3 regions of the Lysobacter oryzae DSM 21044 genome follow, and region 3 is predicted to be linked to each of the others. Evidence: predicted binding sites of a transcription regulator. Region 3 holds the regulator's gene; each other region holds the start of a gene.
What was found. The regulator HrcA, encoded in region 3, represses chaperone genes, less so after heat shock. The targets are predictions, from matches to a motif close to TTNGCACTCNNNNNNNNNGAGTGCNAA.

Region 1 (6,769 bases), on a different contig from region 3:
CCGATGAAACCCCTCTCGATCAAGCCGCTGCGGCTGCTGGCCTGCATCGCCCTGTATGGCATCACGATGTCCGGCCTGGCCCTGGCCGATGCCGCGAACGCCGCCACCAGCCAGCACCGCTACGTCATCCAGCGCACCTTCCCGCAGGGCGCGCTCACTGGCCTGGATGCGGCCGCCAAGGCCAAGGTCAACCAGACCAACGCCCGCTTCGGCGTGAAGTGGCTGATGTCGTTCGCCAACGGCGACAAGACCAAGACCTTCTGCATCTACGAAGGCCCGACCGAGGACGCCATCCGCCTGGCCGCCGCGGCCAACCATCTCCCGGTGGATTCGGTCACCGAAGTCCCGGTCACGCTGGAAGCCAAGTAAGCCATCGCCCGCGGCCGTGGGCCGCTCATCTGCTGGAGACAACGACATGACCCGCTACGTGATCGAACGCAACTTCCCCGCCGGCCTGCACATCCCGGTGAACGACGAAGGCGCGCAGGCCTGCCTCGGCGTCGTCGACGCCAATGCCAGGGACGGCGTGACCTGGGTGCATTCCTACGTGAGTGCCGACAAGACGAAGACGTTCTGCGTCTATGACGGTCCCAACCCCGAGGCCATCCGGCGCGCCGCCGGCAGCACCAACCTGCCGGTGGAACGCATCACCGAGGTCCGCGTGCTCGACCCTTACTTCTACCGCTAGTCATCCGAGGCCCGCCATGTCCCGCCTGCTTGCCCTGCTGTACGGCGCCGCGTGCTACGCGGTGTTCCTGGCGACCTTCGTGTACGCCATCGTCTTCGTCGCCGGCTTCGGCCCGCTCAAACACATCGACAACGGCAGCCAGGCGCCCTTCCTGGCGGCGCTCGGCATCGACCTGGCACTGCTCGGCCTGTTCGCGGTGCAGCACAGCGGAATGGCGCGTCCGGCCTTCAAGCGATGGTGGACGCGCTTCGTGCCCGCGCCGATCGAACGCAGCACCTTCGTGCTCGCCAGCAGCCTCGTGCTGATCCTGCTGTTCTGGCAGTGGCGGCCATTGCCGCAACTGGTATGGAACGTCGATGCCGTCGCCGCGCGTTGGGCCTTGGTCGCCCTGTCGGGACTGGGATGGCTGCTGGTGCTGGCCGGCACGTTCGTCATCAACCACTTCGAGCTGTTCGGCCTGCGCCAGGTGTGGTTCCACGCGCGCAAGCGCATGGCGATGGACGAGCCGTTCGTCACCCGCGCGTTCTATCGCATCGTGCGGCACCCGCTGATGCTGGGCTTCCTGATTGCCTTCTGGGCCACGCCGACGATGACGCTGGGGCACGTGCTGTTCGCGGCGGTGACCACGGGCTACATCCTGGTCGCGGTGAAGTTCCTCGAGGAACGCGACCTGGTTGCGCTCTACGGCGACACCTACCGCGAGTACCAGCGCCGGGTGCCCATGCTGCTGCCGTGGCCGAAGCGACGCGCTGCCCCGGAAACCGGCGCAACGGCGCCACAGCCTGCGCAGCAATGATCGGTTCGCGTGGCGCACCGCATCCGCACGGGTGCGGTGCGCCGCGCGCAGTCATGCGGTCGCCGCGATCTTTCGCAGGCGGATGAAGGGGAATCGCCCGAGACCGCGCTGTGCCAGCACCTCGCGCGCCGCGATCTCGCCCGCCCTCCATGAAGCCCTGCGTCTCCAGTGCACAGTGTTCGCCGGCGAAATTCCACGCCCGAATCGACGTGTTCGACAGTACGTTCCAGCCGGTGCAACTGCCACCTGGCGCATTCACCGACCCAGGCATCCCCGGCGGCTTCGCGCCATTCGGCATCCAGGCCATCGGTGGCGACATCTACGTCACTTATGCCAAGCAGGACGCCGCCATGGCTGACGAGGTGGTCGGGCCGGGACTGGGCTATGTCGACGTCTACACGCCCAACGGAGCACTGATCCGGCGCGTGGCCAGCCGCGGACGCCTCAATGCGCCCTGGGGCATCGCGCTGGCGCCGGCGCGGTTCGGCACCTTCAGCAACGCACTGCTGATCGGCAACTTCGGCGACGGCCGCATCAACGCCTTCGAGCCGGTGTTCGGTTTTCCGATGGGGCCATTGCGCGACAGCCGGATGCGTCCGATCGAAATCGAAGGCCTGTGGGGCATCGCCTTCGGCAATGGCTTCGCCAACCAGCCGGTGAACACGCTGTTCTTCGCCTCGGGCCCGGACGACGAGGAGCATGGGCTGTATGGACGACTCGACCTGATCGAGCGATGAGCCAGGAGCCGCTCCGCGGCACGACGCATCGGCCAAAAAGAAAAGCCCTGCATCGCTGCAGGGCTTTTCCCGATTCGGACTCCGCCGCGTTGAGCCGCCGCTCCACGGCGGCTCCAACGCGGCGAGTTATCCGGCGGCTTCAGCCGCACGGATAACAGGAACTTAGAAGTCCATGCCGCCCATGCCGCCCATGCCGCCGGCGCCCGGCATCGCCGGTTCGTCCTTCTTCGGCAGCTCGGCGACCATCGCTTCGGTCGTGATCATCAGGCCGGCGATCGACGCGGCGTTCTGCAGCGCGGTGCGGGTGACCTTGGTCGGGTCGAGGATGCCGGCTTCGAGCATGTCGACGTACTCGCCGGTGGCGGCGTTGTAGCCGAAGGCGCCCTTGCCTTCGATGACCTTGTTGAGGATGACCGACGGCTCTTCGCCGGCGTTGGTCACGATCTCGCGCAGCGGCGCTTCCATCGCGCGCAGGGCGATGGCGATGCCGTGGTTCTGGTCTTCGTTGATGCCCTTCAGGCCGGCGATCGCCGCCTTGGCGCGCAGCAGCGCGACGCCGCCGCCCGGGACGATGCCTTCTTCCACGGCAGCGCGGGTGGCGTGCAGCGCGTCTTCGACGCGGGCCTTCTTTTCCTTCATCTCGACTTCGGTAGCGGCGCCGACCTTGATGACGGCCACGCCGCCGGCCAGCTTGGCCACGCGCTCCTGCAGCTTCTCGCGGTCGTAGTCCGAAGAGGTCTCTTCGATCTGCGCCTTGATCTGCTTGATGCGCGCCTCGATGCCCGACACTTCGCCGGCGCCGTCGATGATGGTGGTGTTTTCCTTCGAGACCTGGATCTTCTTGGCGCGGCCGAGGTCCTTGATCGTGGCCTTCTCGAGCTGCAGGCCGACTTCCTCGGAGATCACGGTGCCGCCGGTGAGGACGGCCATGTCTTCCAGCATCGCCTTGCGACGGTCGCCGAAGCCCGGGGCCTTCACCGCGCAGACCTTGACGATGCCGCGGATGGTGTTGACGACGAGGGTGGCGAGGGCTTCGCCTTCGACTTCCTCGGCCACGATCAGTAGCGGCTTGCCGGCCTTGGCGACGCCTTCAAGCACCGGCAGCAGTTCGCGAACGTTGGAGATCTTCTTGTCGTGCAGCAGGATGAACGGATCTTCCAGTTCGGCCTGCATCGACTGCTGGTTGTTGATGAAGTACGGCGACAGGTAGCCGCGGTCGAACTGCATGCCCTCGACGACGTCGAGTTCGTTCTCCAGGCCCGAGCCGTCCTCGACGGTGATCACGCCTTCCTTGCCGACCTTGTCCATCGCCTGCGCGATCAGGTCGCCGATGTTGGCGTCGCTGTTCGCGGAGATGGTGCCGACCTGGGCGATTTCCTTCGAGGTCGACGACGGCTTGGAGATCTTCTTCAGCTCTTCGACGGCCGAGACCACGGCCTTGTCGATGCCGCGCTTGAGGTCCATCGGGTTCATGCCGGCGGCGACCGCCTTCATGCCTTCGCGGATCAGCGCCTGCGCCAGCACGGTGGCGGTCGTGGTGCCGTCACCGGCATTGTCGGAGGTCTTGGAAGCGACTTCCTTCACCATCTGCGCGCCCATGTTCTCGAACTTGTCGGCCAGTTCGATTTCCTTGGCGACGGACACGCCGTCCTTGGTGATGGTGGGAGCGCCGTAGCTCTTCTCGAGCACGACATTGCGGCCCTTCGGGCCGAGCGTTGCCTTGACGGCATTGGCGAGCACGTTGACGCCGCGCAGCATCTTGGTGCGCGCGTCCTCACCGAAACGGATTTCCTTGGAAGCCATTGCGGATTACCTCAAAAAAGAATTCAGTCGAAAAGAAAAGAGCAGGAGCGACGTGCTATCAGGCGATGACCGCGAAGATGTCGTCTTCCTTCACCACCAGGTATTCGGTGCCGTCGAGCTTCACCTCGGTGCCGCTGTACTTGCCGAACAGGACCTTGTCGCCGACCTTGACCTTCGGGGCGCGGACGTTGCCGTTGTCAAAGACCTTGCCCTCGCCGACGGCGACGACTTCGCCCTTGATCGGCTTCTCGGTGGCCGAGTCCGGGATCACGATGCCGCCCGCGGACAGCTTTTCTTCTTCCATGCGCTTGATGACCACGCGGTCGAACAGCGGCTTGATGTTCATGGCAACCCTCACATAACTGGTTGATTGATCGGAAAAAAGACCCGGGCGTTGGCAGTCGCTTGCGGCGAGTGCCAGACCTGGGACGTAGAAAGACCCGGACGAGCCGGGACTGCGAGCAGATGGGGGCAGGCACCGGGCTTTCAAGCGCCGGAAAAGAAAAAAGTCCGAACGGGGGACGTTCGGACCTTGGAGAGCGCAACTGGGCGGGCCAAAAAGAAAGAAAGAGCGCGGACAGGGGTTCGCGCTCTTTCTGGTTTGGAGATGGCCGTCCTCAGCTTGGCGCAGTCCCGCGCCGCGTCTCCTTACCTGACCTCTTGTCGACGCCGACATCCTTGCCGGACGGGGCCAATTTGTGCTCGCGGTAGCGGCTTGTCCAGTATGAAATCGTAGTCATTTGTTGACTATCGGTATCGCTTTGGCGGCCAACTTTAGATTAAGTGTTTGATATCTAAATGTTTAACTTTTATTTAGGAGACCACCGGCGCACACCGCTTGGTGTCTGTTGATGTCTAGGTGACTAGCGGTAACACTTCGCCCATTTCCGGCCTCGGGAATCACGCTGACATGACGCCGCAGCAACGTATCCGCCTGGCCCGGCGTCACGCCGGCCTGTCCCAGTCCGCCCTTGCCGGCACCATCGGCGTGCAGCGCAGTGCAGTCAGCCACTGGGAAACCAACAACGGCAAGCACCCGAGCGTCACCCACATGCGCGAAGTGGCGCTCGCCTGCGGCGTCCAGTTCGAGTGGCTCGCCACCGGCCGCGGAAAGATGAGCCTGTCCAGCGATACCGCGCTGGACTCGGTCGCCGCCGCCGATGCGCTGCTGATCGAAGACCCGATCGAACTGCGCCTGATCCTCGCCTTCCGCGACGCCCCGACGCGCTCGCGCGCGCCGCTGGTGGAAGTGGTGGAGCAACTCGCCTCGCTACGCACCGGACGCAAGATCGGCAGCGCCCGCTAGCGCTGGCGAGCCCGCGGTGCGGCGCTGCCGCATGCGGCTGTCACATCACCCCGTTAGAGTCGCCCCTTCTTTCGGGAGGGGAGTCCTGCATGACGCTGTCGGTTTCCGGCGCAAAGCGCCGCGTGTTCGCCGCCGTACTCGCACTGACGCCATGGGCGGCGTCGGCCGAAGTCTTCATCAACGAGATCCATTACGACAACACCGGCAGCGATACCGGCGAACGCGTTGAAGTCGTCGCCACCGCCGGCGAGAACCTCGCCAGCTATCGCCTGTACCTCTACAACGGCTCCACGCCGTCCGCCGCGACCTACTACGACAACGACCTGTTGCCGGCTGGCAGCACGGTCACCTGCGGCGGCAGCGTGCGCATCGCCACGCTCAGCTACGCGGCCAACGGCATCCAGAACGGCGCCAACGACGCCATCGCGCTGGTCAATGGCAGCGGCCAGGTCGTGCAGTTCCTCAGTTACGAAGGTGCGGTGACGGGCTCCAACGGCCCGGCCAGCGGCCTCACCAGCAGCAACCTGCCGGTGTCGGAGAACGAGTCGCCCAGCAACACCTCGCTGCAACTGGGCGGCACGGGCACCGGCTACGGCCAGTTCACCTGGCGCGCTTCGGCGACGCAGACCTTCGGCGCCTGCAACAACAGCCAGAGCTTCAGCGCACCCAATCCGCCGCCGACGGTGGTGTCCACGTCGCCCATTGATGGCGCCACCGGCGTCGCCCCGGCGACCGACCTGGCCGCCACCTTCAGTGAGGCGGTCACGCTCGCGAGCGGCGCGTTCTCGCTGCAGTGCACGCAGTCCGGCGCGGTCGCGCTGACCTATCCCGCCAGCGGCACCAGCTTCACCATCACCACCGGCGCGACGCTCGCGGGCAGCGAGTCGTGCACCTTCACCATCGACGCCACCAAGGTCACCGACACGGGTGGCGCGAAGCTGGCGCAGAACAAGGTGGCGACCTTCACCGTCGCCGCCAGCGGCGGCACCGGCTACTACGCGCACGTCAACGCCAGCAGCGCCAGCCAACTGCGCTGCTCGCTGCACGAGACGATCAAGAACCACACCGCTTATCCGTACAGCGGCGGCACCACCAACACCTGGAGCATCCTCGAGATCGCCGACGAGGATCCCAACAACGCCGGCCGCATCCTCGACGTGTACCGCAACCGCAGCTACATCAAGGGCAGCGAACGCGCGGGCACCGGCACCGGCCTGACCTACAACCGCGAACACACCTGGCCGAACTCGCTCGGCTTCGGCACCGCGACCGGCGACAAGGGCCTGCCCTACTCGCCCTACACCGACACGCACATGCTGTACCTGAGCGACGCGACCTGGAATGCCGACCGCGGCAACAAGCCCTACGCCGACTGCACGCTGGCCAGCGGCTGCGGCGAGCGCGCCACCGAGGCGAACAACGGCTTCGGCGGCGGCAGC
Region 2 (6,769 bases), on a different contig from region 3:
ATGTGGTTCGACCACCACGCCTACAGCCTCGTGGCCAGCTTTGGCCGCATGCTGCGCAAGCCGTGGGCAACCGCGCTCACGGTCGGGGTAATGGCGGTCGCGCTGGCGTTGCCGCTGGGACTGTGGGCGACGCTGCAGAACGTCGAGCGCTTCGTCGCCAACGTGCAGCAATCGCGGCAGGTAAGCGTGTTCCTCAAGACCGACGTGTCCGCCGCGCGGGCACGGGCGCTGGCCGCCGGGCTGGAGGCACGGCCGGACGTCGCCAGCGTGCAACTGCGCACGCCGGAACAGGGCCTGGAAGAGCTGCGCCAGCGCGGACTGGGCGATGCGCTCGCCGCCCTGGACGCCAATCCGCTGCCGAACCTGCTGATCGTCACGCCGCAGCGCGACGAAGCGGCGCTCGTGCAATCGTTGCAGGCGCTCGCCGAAGCCGATGTCGTTCAGCACGATGCGGGCTGGCGCGAGCGGCTCGCACAGTGGCTGCGCTTCGCCGAGCGCCTGGCCTGGGTGCTCGCAGGCCTGCTGGGGTTGGGCGCGCTGCTCGTGGTGGGCAATACGGTGCGGCTCGACATCCAGTCGCGACGCGACGAAATCGGCGTGCTGCAATTGCTGGGTGCGAGCGACGGCTTCATCCGCCGCCCGTTCCTCTACCTCGGCATGTGCTACGGCGTGCTGGCCGGTGGCGCGGCGCTGGGCGTGCTGACCCTCATCGAGGTGGTGCTGCGCGAACCCCTGGGCGAGCTTGCGCGCAGCTATGGCAGCAGCTTCGCCCTGCACGGTTTCGATCCGCTGCAGGCCGCGGTCATCGTGCTCGGCGCGGGTGCGCTGGGATGGCTCGGCGCCGGTTTCGTGACCGGTCATTACCTGCGCCAGACCCGTCCGACGGAAACCTGAGCCAAAAGACGACGGGCGTCGCAACACCGCCGGGTAAACGCCGGGTCCAGCGCGTACACTCGCGGCTCGCCCGCTGCTCCCTGAAGTTCCCATGTCATCGCAGGACCTGCGCCACCTCGACAATGCCGCCCCGCGCGTGATGGTTGTGGATGGCAGCAAGCTGGTGCGCAAGATGATCGGCGACGTGCTGGTGCGCGAAGTCGCCGACGCCGAGCTGGTGGCCTGCGGCAGCATCGAAGATGCGCGCAATGCCCTGGCGCAGGGTGCGGTCAACCTGGTCACCACGTCGCTGGTGTTGCCCGATGGCGACGGCATCGCGCTCGCACGCACGGTGCGCGAGGCCTCGGGGCAGGCCTACGTGCCGATCATCGTCGTCTCCGGCAACGCCCAGGATGCGCTCGAAGCGCGCCGTTTCACCGAGGACGTGACCGACTATTTCGACAAGGGCCTGGGCTACAGCGCGCTGGCCGCGTTCATCCGCGGCTACGTGCAGCCCGAGCCGATTCCCGGCGCACGCGTGCTGTACGTCGAGGACAGCAAGGTCGTCGCGCTCGCGACCAAGCGCATGCTCGAACGCAACGGCCTGAGCGTGGTGCATTTCGTCGGCGTCGAGGAGGCGCTCGAGTACCTCGAGCAGTATCGCGGCGGCGACGATCCAGGCGCCGACCTGGTGCTGACCGACGTGTACCTCAAGGGTGAACTCGAAGGCAGCGACCTGCTCAAGCGCATCCGCCATGATTTCGGCTACGGCAAGCGCCGCCTGCCGGTGCTGGTCATGACCGGCGACGCCAATCCGGACAACCAGAGCGAGCTTCTGCGGATGGGCGCGAACGACCTGGTACTCAAGCCGATCGAGGAACGCCTGCTGGTGACCAAGACGCTGTTCCAGCTGCGCGTGGCACGGATGCCGGAACAGCGCACGCTGGACGCCTAGCCCTCCGCGACCCGTGGCTATGCTGTACGCATGAACGAAGCGGCCGACCGGATCAAGCTCGAACCCTCCTGGAAGTCGCGCGTCGGCGACTACCTGCAGCGCGACGACATGCGCGAACTCTCGGCGTTCCTGCGCGAGCGCACGGCGCAGGGCGCCCGCATCTATCCACCCGGGCCGCAGATCTTCGCGGCGCTGGGCGCAACCGCGTTCGAAGACGTCAAGGTCGTGATCCTGGGACAGGATCCGTACCACGGCGCCGGCCAGGCGCATGGGCTGTGCTTTTCCGTGCAGCCCGGCATCGCCGTGCCCCCGTCGCTGGAGAACATCTACAAGGAGATCCAGCGCGACCTCGGCATCCCGCGCCCCGGCCACGGTTGCCTCATGCATTGGGCCGAGCAGGGCGTGTTGCTGCTCAATGCCGTGCTCACGGTGGAGGAAGGCCATGCCGGCGCCCACCAGGGCAAGGGCTGGGAAGGCTTCACCGACCACATCGTCGACCGGCTCAACCGCGAGCGCGAGCACCTGGTGTTCATGCTGTGGGGCAGCTACGCGCAGGCCAAGGGCAAGGTGATCGACCCGCGCCGGCACCTGGTGCTGAAGGCGCCGCACCCGTCGCCGCTGTCGGCGCATCGCGGCTTCATCGGCTGCGGGCATTTTTCCGCCGCCAACCGCTACCTGGTGCAACACGGCATGCAGCCCATCGACTGGTCCCTGCCGACGCGCGCGGAGCCCGGCTAGACCGGTAAGCGAAAAGTGCCGGACGCGCCGGCACTTTTCCTCGTCTCTGCGAGGTAGCCTCAGTCGAACTGCAGCCGCGCATCGCCCGAGAACGATTCCAGCGAGATTTCACCATTGCCGCTGCCGTAGCGGTGCTCGAAGTTCGAGCCGGGACCGTGCTTGGGCCGGCTCACCTGCACGTCGGGAGCGTACAGCTCGCCACTGAAGCTTTCGCCGCGCACCTGCGCGGACAGGTTCGCCGGCATGCGCAGCGAGAGATTGCCGCTCACGCTCTCCAGGCCAATGCGGCCGGCCGGGGCCAGCGCGGTGTTGATGCGCATGTCGCCCGATACGGTATTGCCGCTGAGCTTCTGCACGTTGCTCTGGTGCACGGACAGGTCGACGTCGCCCGAAACCGTTTCCACGTGCACTTCGCCGCCGAGGCGGCCGCGCAGGTCGATGTCGCCGCTCACGCTCTCGGTGCTGACCTTGGCGCTGTTGAGGATCAGCTTCAGGTCGCCGCTCACGCTGTCGATGACCGCCTCGCGCGGCGCACCGACGACGCTGACGTCGCCGCTGACGCTGTCAATCGACAATTCGCCCGAGGCGAGGCCGCTGACGTCCACGTCCGCGGAGACCGCGTCGATCTCGAGGTCCGCCTGCAGCGGCACCATCAGCCGCAGCTGCGAGGGCTCGCTCTTGTCGCTGCCGGAGAAGAAGCCCAGGCCACCGGTCTTGGGGTACTTCACCTTCACCGACAGGTGCTGGGCATCGCCGCTGATTTCCAGCTTCTCCACGCCCTGGCCGAGGCTGCCTTCGATCTTCACCTCACGGCGGTCCCAGGCCCGCACCTCGATGCGGCCCTTGAGGTTCTCGACGACCAGGTGGCCGCGCGCATCCAGCGGGCGGGTTTCGTTGATCGGTGTCGCGGCCAGCGCGGTGCCGGAGAGCGAAGCCGCGACGAGCGCGCCGGCGGCCAGGAGGGGGAATCGGGACATGGTGGTTCTCCGGGACTGCGTGAGCATGGAATCGGGTAATCGGGTCGAGGGATCGAAGGGCGGATCAGGTGTAGGCCACGCGTTGCGCGAGCGCCAGGCGATGGGCGTACGTGCGCCGCAGTTGCTCCAGCAACCGCACTGAATCCGGATCGCGTGCGAGCGCGGCGCGGATCACGGCGACGTCGCGATCGAGCGCTTCGGCGGTGGGCTGCAGGCTCGCCGGGATCGGCGCCTGCACTTCCTGCAGCGCCGCCTGGTACTGGCGCACGAGGCCATCGGCTTCGCGCTGGACCAGGGTCGGGGATTGCGACGCGGCCACCTGGCTCGTGCGCGCGAACCAGCCGGCCGTGCCCACCGCCAGCACCAGGCTTGCCGCCAGTGCCAGCGAGCGCAGCCAGCGGTGCGGCCGGGTCGCCGGTGCCCGTTGCGGTGCCAGGCGTGCGGCGATGCCGGGCCAGAGGTCGTGCGGCGGGGTGGTGTCCTGGCGCAGGGCCCGCAGCTGCCAGCGCAGGGCATCGGGGAAGTCGTTCTGGTTGTCCGGGGTATTCATGCGTGTGCCTCCAGCCGTGTCCGCAGCAGATGCCGGGCACGGTGCAATTGCGCTTTCGAGCTGCCGACGGCCATGCCGAGTTCGGCCGCGATTTCCTCGTGCTGCCAGCCTTCCACGTCGTACAGGACCAGCACCGCGCGGGCGCGCGGCGGCAGGCTGGCGACGGCGCGTTCCAGGTCCATCGACAGCGCGGTGGCGTGGCCGGCGGAGTCGGGGGTGCCCAGGCCGTCGAAGGCCTCCTCGTCGCCGTCGTCCTGGGGACGGCTGCGGCGGCTGCGCAGCTCCATCAGTGCGGTATTGACCGCCAGCCGGTGCAGCCAGGTCGCGAAAGCGGACTCGAAGCGGAAGGCCGGCAGGGCCTGCCAGGCGCGGACGAATGCGTCCTGGGTGAGGTCGTCGGCCCGCGAGCCGTGCCCGCCGACCAGGCGGGCGATGACGCCATGGATGCGCCCGGCATGGCGCCGGTACAGGGCCTCGAACGCGGCGACCTCCCCGCGTGCGGCGGCCCCGACCAGGGCGCGCTCGTCCTCGGCCCCGCCGTCGGGGCTGCTGTCGGTCGGGATGGGCATGACGGCGGTGAGCATAGCCATACAGATGCAGGACCGGCCGCAGCCGTTTAAACGGGCTCGTGACGCCCGCCCCCGCAGAATCCGCCTTGTCCGGGTCTCCCGACGGCCCCATGAACAGGCTTCCGTCGGGGTGCGGCCCGTTCCACCAGTGCAACGCTCCGGAACCTTTTCACCCTTTAGCAGTCCCATACCCCGACTGCTAAGATCCCTGCCATGACCCAGACCGACTCCACCGCCCTCATCGCCAACAACCTGCCGATCCCCGCCTTCAGCGGACTGGCAGCGCTCGGTTCGCTGGATGCCTACATCGGCGCGGTGCACCAGATCCCGGTGCTCACCGCCGAGGACGAGCAGGCGCTCGCGCGCCGCTTCCGCGACGAAGAAGACCTCGACGCCGCCCGCGACCTGGTGCACTCGCACCTGCGATTCGTCGTGCACGTGGCCCGCGGCTACAACGGCTACGGCCTGCAGATGGGCGACCTGATCCAGGAAGGCAACATCGGCCTGATGAAGGCGGTGAAGCGCTTCGATCCGGAGCAGGGCGTGCGCCTGGTGTCGTTCGCGGTGCACTGGATCCGTGCCGAGATGCACGAGTTCATCCTGAAGAACTGGCGCATCGTCAAGGTCGCCACGACCAAGGCGCAGCGCAAGCTGTTCTTCAACCTGCGCAAGTCCAAGACCCGCCTGGGCTGGATGAACGCGGAAGAGGTGCGCGCCGTCGCCGCCGACCTCAATGTGTCCGAACGCGAAGTGCTGGAGATGGAATCGCGCCTGTCCGGCCGCGACATCGGCTTCGATGCGCCGGCCGACGAGGATGACGAACACGCACCGCCCTCGCCGGCCGCGTACCTGCGTACCGACGCCGAGGATCCGTCGCAGGCGTACGAACGCGCGGACAACGAGGACAACCAGCTGGAGCTGCTACGCGAAGGCCTGGCCAACCTGGATGCCCGCTCGCGCGACATCATCAAGCGTCGCTGGCTCGATGCGGACAGCAAGATCACGCTGCAGGAACTGGCCGACGAATACGGCGTCAGCGCCGAGCGCATCCGCCAGATCGAGGCGAACGCGCTGAAGAAGATGAAGGCGCTGTTCGCGGCCTGAGCTCGAGCCGCAGCGCAAGGAACGGAACGGCCCGGACATCCGGGCCGTTCTCGTTCGTGACCTCAGTGGACCGGGGACGGCTTCGGCGTGTGTGCGAGCAGGTGCTGCTCCTCCTGCTGCTGCATGCGCACGTTGATGGCCACCTGCTGCGTCTGCAGGCTGCTTTCCACGATCGGCTGCAATGACGCCTGGCGGGTGCTGATGGCATCGGTGGCCCGGTTGAGAGCCGGCTCGTCGCGTAGCGGATTGACCTGGACCACGCGCGCCAGCGTGCCCTGCGCGTTCAATTCCACCCGATCGATGCGCTCGATCCGTTCCCGGACCGCCTCGACCGTCAGTGCGCCCGCCAGTTGCTCGCTATGCGGTCCTGGTTTGATGCCGCGTTGCGCTTCGGCCGCGTGCACCTGGTCCAGGACCTGCTGATAGCGGGCGTGTTGCGGGTGGCCGGGGTGTGTGAGCAGCTGCTGGTCGGCATGTTGAAGCAGTTCCCGGGTTTTCGGTCCGGCGATGCCGAGCCCCTTGAGGCCATGCTCGCGCTGGAATGCCTGCAGTGCCTGCCGGGTGCGATCGCCGAAATCGCCATCGGCCACCAGCGGGTGGCCTTCTGCATCGCGATAGTCAAGCCGGCGCAACGTTTCCTGCAGCCGCGTCACTTCCTGCCCCTTGTCGCCCGTCTTCAAGGAAGCGACGCCGGCCGCATCGGACGGCTTGGCTTGCGTTGCCGTGGAAAGAGCGGTCTGCGCGGCTTGCGACTGGCCCTGGCCCTGGATCATGTCCCGCGCCTTGGCCAGCGGATCCGTGGCATACAGGGCCACGCCCCGGCTCTGCTTCGATTGCAGGTAGCGGTCGAGTGGAATCATTTCCACGCCTTCGCCGCCGCGTGACTGGCTGACCATGAGCTTGCCGTCATGGGGGTCGCGGACGACCATCGTGATGTGGTCGATGCCTTTGTAGCGGCCGGCGTCCCATTGCCTGCCGTTGGCGTCGAACTTCGGCCCATTGT
Region 3 (6,769 bases):
GGCGTGCTCGACCAGGAGCACCCGCTTGCCGAGTCGGCCGGCGGTGAGCGCGCACATGAGGCCTGCCGCACCGCCGCCGATGATGAGGACGTCGACGGCAGCGGCGGAAGCAGGTGGGTGCGTGGGCATGGAGTCAGTGCGGACGGGGCAGCTTCGGCGCCCGTCGTCCCTTGGATCTATTCGACGTCGGCCAACAGGCGCTTCGCCGCCGCGCGGGCTTCGCGCGTCATCTCCACGCCACCCAGCATGCGTGCGAGTTCTTCCTCGCGCTGCTTCGCGTCCAGCGACTGCACGGCGCTCTGGGTGACGCCTTCGCTCGCCGCCTTGCTGACCCGGTAATGCGCGTGGCCTTGGGCCGCCACCTGGGGCAGGTGGGTGACGCAGAGGACCTGCCGGGACGCGCCCAGCGCCCGCAGCTTCTGGCCGACGATCTCGGCCACGCCGCCGCCGATGCCCGAATCGACTTCGTCGAACACCATCGTCGGCACGGCGTCCAGGCCCAGCGCCGCGACCTCGATCGCCAACGAGATGCGCGACAGTTCGCCGCCGGACGCGACCTTGCGCAGGGGCCTGGCCGGCTGGCCGAGGTTCGCGGCGACCAGGAATTCGGCCCGCTCGTTGCCCTGCGGGTCCGGACGTTCGGCCTCGAGCGGCTCGAGCGCGACTTCGAAGCGGCCGCCGCCCATGCCCAGTTCGTCGATCAGCGCGGTCGTGTCCCGCGACAGCGCACCGGCGGCATCGCGGCGCCTGGCGCCCAGGGCATCGGCTGCCTTGCGCCACAGGGCTCGTGCTTGGGCGATCTCGTCGTCGAGGCGCTGCAGGCGTTCGTCGGCGCCGCGCAGGCGATCAAGTTCCTCGGCGATCGCATCGCGCTGGGCGGCGAGCTGCTCGGCCGGGACGCGATGCTTGCGCGAAAGTTCGTGGATGCGGCCGAGCCGGCGTTCCAGCTGGGCGAACGCATCGGGATCGACGTCGAGGTCGCTGCGCACCCGGTCCAGCAGGGCCAGCGCCTCGTCGACCTGGATCGCGGCGTTGTCGAGCATGGCGTCGACGTCGTTGAGGCGCGGCTCGTGCTCGGCTACCCGCTGCAGCTCGCCGCGCACATGGTGCAGGGCCCGGGTCAGCGACGGTCCCTCGTCCCCGCCCAGCTGCGCGACCGCGCCGTCGCAGGCGGCGATCAGGCCCGCGGCGTGGGCATGGCGACGGTGGTCGACCTGCAGTTTCGCCAACGAATCGGCGTCGAGAGTCTCGCGGTCGAGTTCGGCGAACTGGTGCTCCAGCCAGCCGATGCGATCGGAGACGTCGCCCTGGGCAAGCAGGATGTCGCGCTCGCGCAGCAGCTCGCTCCAGCGCCTGGCGGCAGCCGCGACCTCGGACAGCTCGCGATCGTTGCGCCCGTACGCGTCGAGCAGGGCCAGCTGGCTGGAGCGGGCGAGCAGCGCCTGGTGCTCGTGCTGCCCATGGATCTCAACCAGCAATCCGGCCAGCTCGGTGAGCTGGGTGACGGTCGCCGGTCGCCCATTGATCCAGGCGCGCGACCCGCCATCGGCGCGGATCACGCGGCGGATCTGGCAACTGCGGTCGCCACTGCCCTCGTCGAGGTCGTTCTCGTGCAGCCAGGCGAGGGCCGGCGATGCGTCGTCGAGGGCGAACACGGCGGTGAGCTCCGCCCGTTCGGCGCCGTGCCGGACCACGCCGCTGTCGGCGCGCAGGCCGGACAAGAGTCCGAGCGCGTCGACCAGCAGCGACTTGCCCGCGCCGGTCTCGCCTGAAATGACGGTGAGCCCGCGGCCGAAATCCAGCTCGGCGCTGCGGACGACGGCGAAATCCTTGATGACGAGTTGGGAGAGCATGGGCGGATTGTAAGCGGGGGTGATTGCGGAATTCGCAGGGGGCGGCCGGTCGCTCCTTCTAGCCGCGCTGCGTCTCACAAACCGAAACTGGTGGCTCCGGCGGCTTGCGCCGGCCCCGGTGCGGCTTTATATCCCGGGCATGAGCCGACACCCCGCCGACCTCGCCAGCCTCGACCCGCGCGCGCGGCACCTGCTGCGAACGCTGATCGGGCGCTACATCCAGAGCGGGGAACCGGTGGGCTCGCAGACCCTGGCCCGGCATGCCGGCCTCGACGTCAGCGCCGCGACGATCCGCAACATCCTTGCCGACCTGGAAGAGATCGGCCTGCTGAGCGCGCCGCATACCTCGGCCGGACGCATTCCGACCGCGCAGGGCTATCGCCTGTTCGTGGATTCGCTGCTGCAGGTCCGGCCCTTGCCGGAAGGCGAGATGGCCCGGCTGCGCAGCGAACTGCCGGCCGGCTCCGGCACCCAGGCATTGCTGGGCAGCGCATCGGAGCTGCTGTCGGCGATGACCCACTTCGTCGGCGTCGTGAGCGTGCCGCGGCGCGAGCAGTTCGCCTTCCGCCGCATCGAGTTCGTCCCGTTGGATGCGCAGCGCGTGCTTGCGATCCTGATATTTGCCGACAACGAGGTGCAGAACCGGATCATCCAGACCCGGCGCCCCTACGACTCTGGCGAGCTCGAACGGGTTGCCAACTACCTCAACGCGCATTTCGCCGGACGCACCCTCACGGACATCCGCGCCCACCTGCTGCGCGAACTGCACAACGCGCGCGACGAGATGGAGATGCTGCTGGCGCAGTCGGTGGAGTTGGCCGAGCAGGCCCTCGCGCCCAGCAATGACGACATGGTGCTTGCGGGGCAGACCCGCTTGATGGGCGTGCAGGAACTCTCCGACCTGGACCGCCTGCGCGAGCTGTTCGAAGCCTTTGCCCGCAAGCGCGAGATCCTGCAGTTGCTCGAGCGCACCGTGCGCGCACCGGGAGTGCGCATCTTCATCGGCGAGGAAACCGGCCTGGCCCCCCTGGAGGGCATGTCGCTCGTCACCGCCCCGTACGCGGCCGGGGGCCAGGTCCTGGGCGTGCTCGGCGTGATCGGCCCCAGCCGCATGGCCTACGACCGCGTGATCCCCGTCGTCCAGGCCGCCGCCGAGGCGCTGGGTGCGGCAATCCAGCCCGACCGCCACGCCTGATCCCGTCCCTCCCGCGTGAAGGCGCGCTTGAATCGGCGCGGCCGTGGCCCCATTGCAGCCCAGTGCGCACTTCGCGCAAGGCAGAGCCACGGCCACGATGACGACCGAACCAATGCAAGAGACCGCCAACGACAGCACCGACAAGAACCTCAACGACCCCAACCCCCAGGCGGCGGAACTGGAGGCGTTGAGGACCGAGGTGGCGCGGCTGCGCGAGGACGCGCTGCGCGAACGCGCCGAACTCGACAACCAGCGCAAGCGGCTGGCGCGGGACATCGAGATGGCGCGCAAGTTCGCCAACGAGCGCCTGCTCGGCGACCTGCTGCCGGTGATCGACAGCCTCGAGGCGGGCCTGGCGGTGAAGGCCGATACGGCGCAGCACCTGCGCGACGGCATGGAGCTCACGCTGCGGCAGCTGCTCAAGGTCGCCACGGACAACGGCCTGGTCGCGGTGGACCCGGCCGGTCAGCCCTTCAATCCGGAACACCACCAGGCCATGAGCATGGTCGAGGGTGACGGCCACGCGCCCGGCCACGTGGTGCAGGTCTACCAGAAGGGATGGCTGCTGAACGAGCGCCTGCTGCGTCCGGCGCTGGTGACCGTCAGCAAGCACGACTGAGCGGCGCCGCGGGGACGGCCAGTCTGCGACAGGGCCGCAGCCCGCCATGGCATCGAGACACGAGCTGTTTCCAGCGCTTGAACTGGTAGCCCTGCAGCCCCAGATAGCGCACATCGGGCGGCCCATGCCGCCAACACCACAAAAGTCAGATCCGCGAGGAAACACCAATGGCAAAGATCATCGGCATCGACCTGGGCACGACTAACTCGTGCGTTGCGGTCATGGAAGGCGGCAAGGCCCGCGTCATCGAGAACGCCGAAGGCGACCGCACCACGCCGTCGATCGTGGCGTTCACCAAGGACGGCGAAGTCCTGGTAGGCGCTTCGGCCAAGCGCCAGGCCGTGACCAATCCGAAGAACACCTTCTACGCGGTGAAGCGCCTGATCGGCCGCAAGTTCACCGACGCCGAGGTGCAGAAGGACATCGGCCTCGTCCCGTACAAGATCACCCAGCATGAAAACGGCGACGCGTGGGTGGAAACCGCCGACGGCAAGAAGATGGCGCCGCAGCAGATCTCGGCCGAGGTGCTGGCCAAGATGAAGAAGACGGCCGAAGCCTACCTGGGCGAAACCGTCACCGAAGCCGTCATCACCGTCCCGGCGTACTTCAACGACAGCCAGCGCCAGGCGACCAAGGACGCGGGCAAGATCGCGGGCCTCGACGTCAAGCGCATCATCAACGAACCGACCGCGGCCGCGCTAGCCTACGGCATGGACAAGAAGGGCGGCGACCGCAAGGTGGCCGTGTACGACCTCGGCGGCGGCACCTTCGACGTGTCGATCATCGAGATCGCCTCGGTCGACGGGGAAATGCAGGTCGAAGTGCTTTCGACCAACGGTGACACCTTCCTTGGCGGCGAAGACTTCGACAAGCGCGTCATCGACTACCTCGTCGACGAATTCAACAAGGACCAGGGCATCGACCTGCGCAAGGACCCGCTGGCCCTGCAGCGCCTGAAGGACGCGGCCGAGCGCGCCAAGATCGAGCTGTCCTCGGCCCAGCAGACGGAAGTGAACCTGCCCTACGTCACCGCGGATGCCTCCGGTCCCAAGCACCTGAACATCAAGCTGACCCGCGCCAAGCTGGAAGCCCTCGTCGACGACCTGGTCAAGAAGACCATCGAGCCGTGCCGCATCGCGCTGAACGACGCCGGCCTGCGCGCCAGCGAGATCAGCGAAGTGATCCTGGTCGGCGGCCAGACCCGCATGCCGAAGGTGCAGCAGGCCGTCACCGATTTCTTCGGCAAGGAACCGCGCAAGGACGTCAACCCGGACGAGGCCGTCGCTGTCGGCGCGGCGATCCAGGGCGGCGTGCTGCAAGGCGACGTCAAGGACGTGCTGCTGCTGGACGTGACGCCGCTGTCGCTGGGCATCGAGACCCTGGGTGGCGTGTTCACCAAGATCATCGAGAAGAACACCACGGTGCCGACCAAGGCCTCGCAGGTGTTCTCCACTGCCGAGGACAACCAGTCCGCCGTGACCGTGCACGTGCTCCAGGGTGAGCGCGAGCAGGCCCGCTACAACAAGTCGCTGGCCCGCTTCGACCTCTCCGGCATCGAGCCGGCCCCGCGCGGCATGCCGCAGGTCGAGGTGTCGTTCGACATCGACGCCAACGGCATCGTGCACGTGACCGCCAAGGACAAGAAGACCGGCAAGGAGCAGAAGGTCGAGATCAAGGCCGGCTCGGGCCTGTCCGAGGACGAAATCGCGAAGATGGTGCAGGACGCCGAAGCGCATCGCGAAGAGGACAAGAAGTTCCACGAGCTGGTGCAGGCCCGCAACCACGCCGATGGCCTCATCCACGCCGCGCGCAGCGCGATCAAGGAGCACGGCGAAAAGGTGCCGGGCGACGTGATCGGGCGCGCCGAGGGCGCGATCGCCGAACTCGAAACCGCCATGCGCGGCGACGACAAGGGCCAGATCGACGCCAAGTCGAAGGTGCTGGAAGAAGCCGCGCAGTCGCTGTTCGCGGCCGCTTCCGCCGGCCAGGCCGGCCCGGACATGGGCGCCGGCGCCCCGGGTGGTTCGTCGTCGGACGATGTTGTCGACGCCGAGTTCACCGAGGTCAAGGACGACAAGAAGTCCTGAGGCCGATGCGGTAGGCGATGATCAAAGCGACGGGCAGGCCGGGGCCTGCCCGTCGATGTTTGGAAGCACTGGGGAACGACGGCAGCACCGATGAGCAAGCGCGACTACTACGAAGTACTGGGCGTGGCCCGCGACGCCAGCGAAGAAGACCTGAAGAAGGCCTATCGGCGCTGCGCGATGAAATACCACCCGGACCGGAATCCGGGCGACCACGCCGCCGAGGCTTCGTTCAAGGAGTGCAAGGAGGCCTACGAGGTGCTGTCCGATGCCTCCAAGCGCCGCATGTACGACCAGCATGGCCATGCCGCATTCGAACACGGCATGGGCGGTGGCGGTGGCGCGGGCGCGGGTGCGTACGCCGACATGGGCGACATCTTCGGTGACATCTTCGGCAACATCTTCGGCGGAGGCGCTGGCGCGCGCGGTCCGCGCCGCGGTGCCGACATTGGCTACGTGATGGAGCTGTCGCTGGAAGAGGCGGTCGGCGGCGTCGACAAGGAAATCGAGATTCCCACGCTGGACGAATGCGATACGTGCAAGGGCACGGGTTCGTCCGACGGCAAGCTGGAGAACTGCGGTACGTGCCACGGTCGCGGCCAGGTGAGGTTCCAGCGCGGCATCTTCTCGATGCAGCAGACCTGCCCGCATTGCGGCGGTCGCGGCAAGATCATCACAAGCCCCTGCGGCGACTGCCACGGGCAGGGCCGCATCGAGCGCACCAAGCGCCTGCAGGTCAAGATTCCCGCGGGTGTGGACAGTGGCGACCGCATCCGCCTGGCGGGCGAGGGCGAGGCCGGACCGGCGGGCGCGCCTCCAGGCGATCTCTACGTCGAGGTTCGCGTCCGTCCGCACGAGATCTTCGAGCGCGATGGCGACGACCTGCATTGCGACGTGCCGATCCGTATCTCGCAAGCGGCCCTCGGCGACATCGTGCGCGTGCCCACCCTCGACGGCGAGGTGGAGCTGCGCATTCCCGCCGAAACCCAGACCGGCAAGCAGTTCCGCCTGCGCGACC

Region 1: the regulator HrcA is predicted to act here: its motif matches at 4,419-4,445, upstream of groES (co-chaperone GroES).
Region 2: the regulator HrcA is predicted to act here: its motif matches at 4,839-4,865, upstream of rpoH (RNA polymerase sigma factor RpoH).

The regions. Positions count from the first base shown of each region.
Region 1 covers NZ_JCANTQ010000013.1:63,217-69,985, forward strand. Annotated here, with positions in the region: gene BP05_RS12480 (DUF4242 domain-containing protein) at 4-369, shown strand; gene BP05_RS12485 (DUF4242 domain-containing protein) at 416-688, shown strand; gene mddA (methanethiol S-methyltransferase) at 705-1,484, shown strand; gene BP05_RS12495 (TIGR03118 family protein) at 1,634-2,221, shown strand; gene groL (chaperonin GroEL) at 2,384-4,024, opposite strand; gene groES (co-chaperone GroES) at 4,083-4,370, opposite strand; gene BP05_RS12510 (helix-turn-helix domain-containing protein) at 4,935-5,330, shown strand; gene BP05_RS12515 (endonuclease) at 5,420-6,769, shown strand, end outside.
Region 2 covers NZ_JCANTQ010000009.1:111,710-118,478, forward strand. Annotated here, with positions in the region: gene ftsX (permease-like cell division protein FtsX) at 1-894, shown strand, start outside; gene BP05_RS04230 (response regulator) at 986-1,828, shown strand; gene ung (uracil-DNA glycosylase) at 1,859-2,566, shown strand; gene BP05_RS04240 (DUF4097 family beta strand repeat-containing protein) at 2,626-3,543, opposite strand; gene BP05_RS04245 (hypothetical protein) at 3,608-4,093, opposite strand; gene BP05_RS04250 (RNA polymerase sigma factor) at 4,090-4,677, opposite strand; gene rpoH (RNA polymerase sigma factor RpoH) at 4,876-5,766, shown strand; gene BP05_RS04260 (XVIPCD domain-containing protein) at 5,829-6,769, opposite strand, start outside.
Region 3 covers NZ_JCANTQ010000008.1:492,601-499,369, forward strand. Annotated here, with positions in the region: gene BP05_RS02565 (BaiN/RdsA family NAD(P)/FAD-dependent oxidoreductase) at 1-129, opposite strand, end outside; gene recN (DNA repair protein RecN) at 177-1,853, opposite strand; gene hrcA (heat-inducible transcriptional repressor HrcA) at 1,993-3,048, shown strand; gene grpE (nucleotide exchange factor GrpE) at 3,161-3,667, shown strand; gene dnaK (molecular chaperone DnaK) at 3,835-5,754, shown strand; gene dnaJ (molecular chaperone DnaJ) at 5,845-6,769, shown strand, end outside.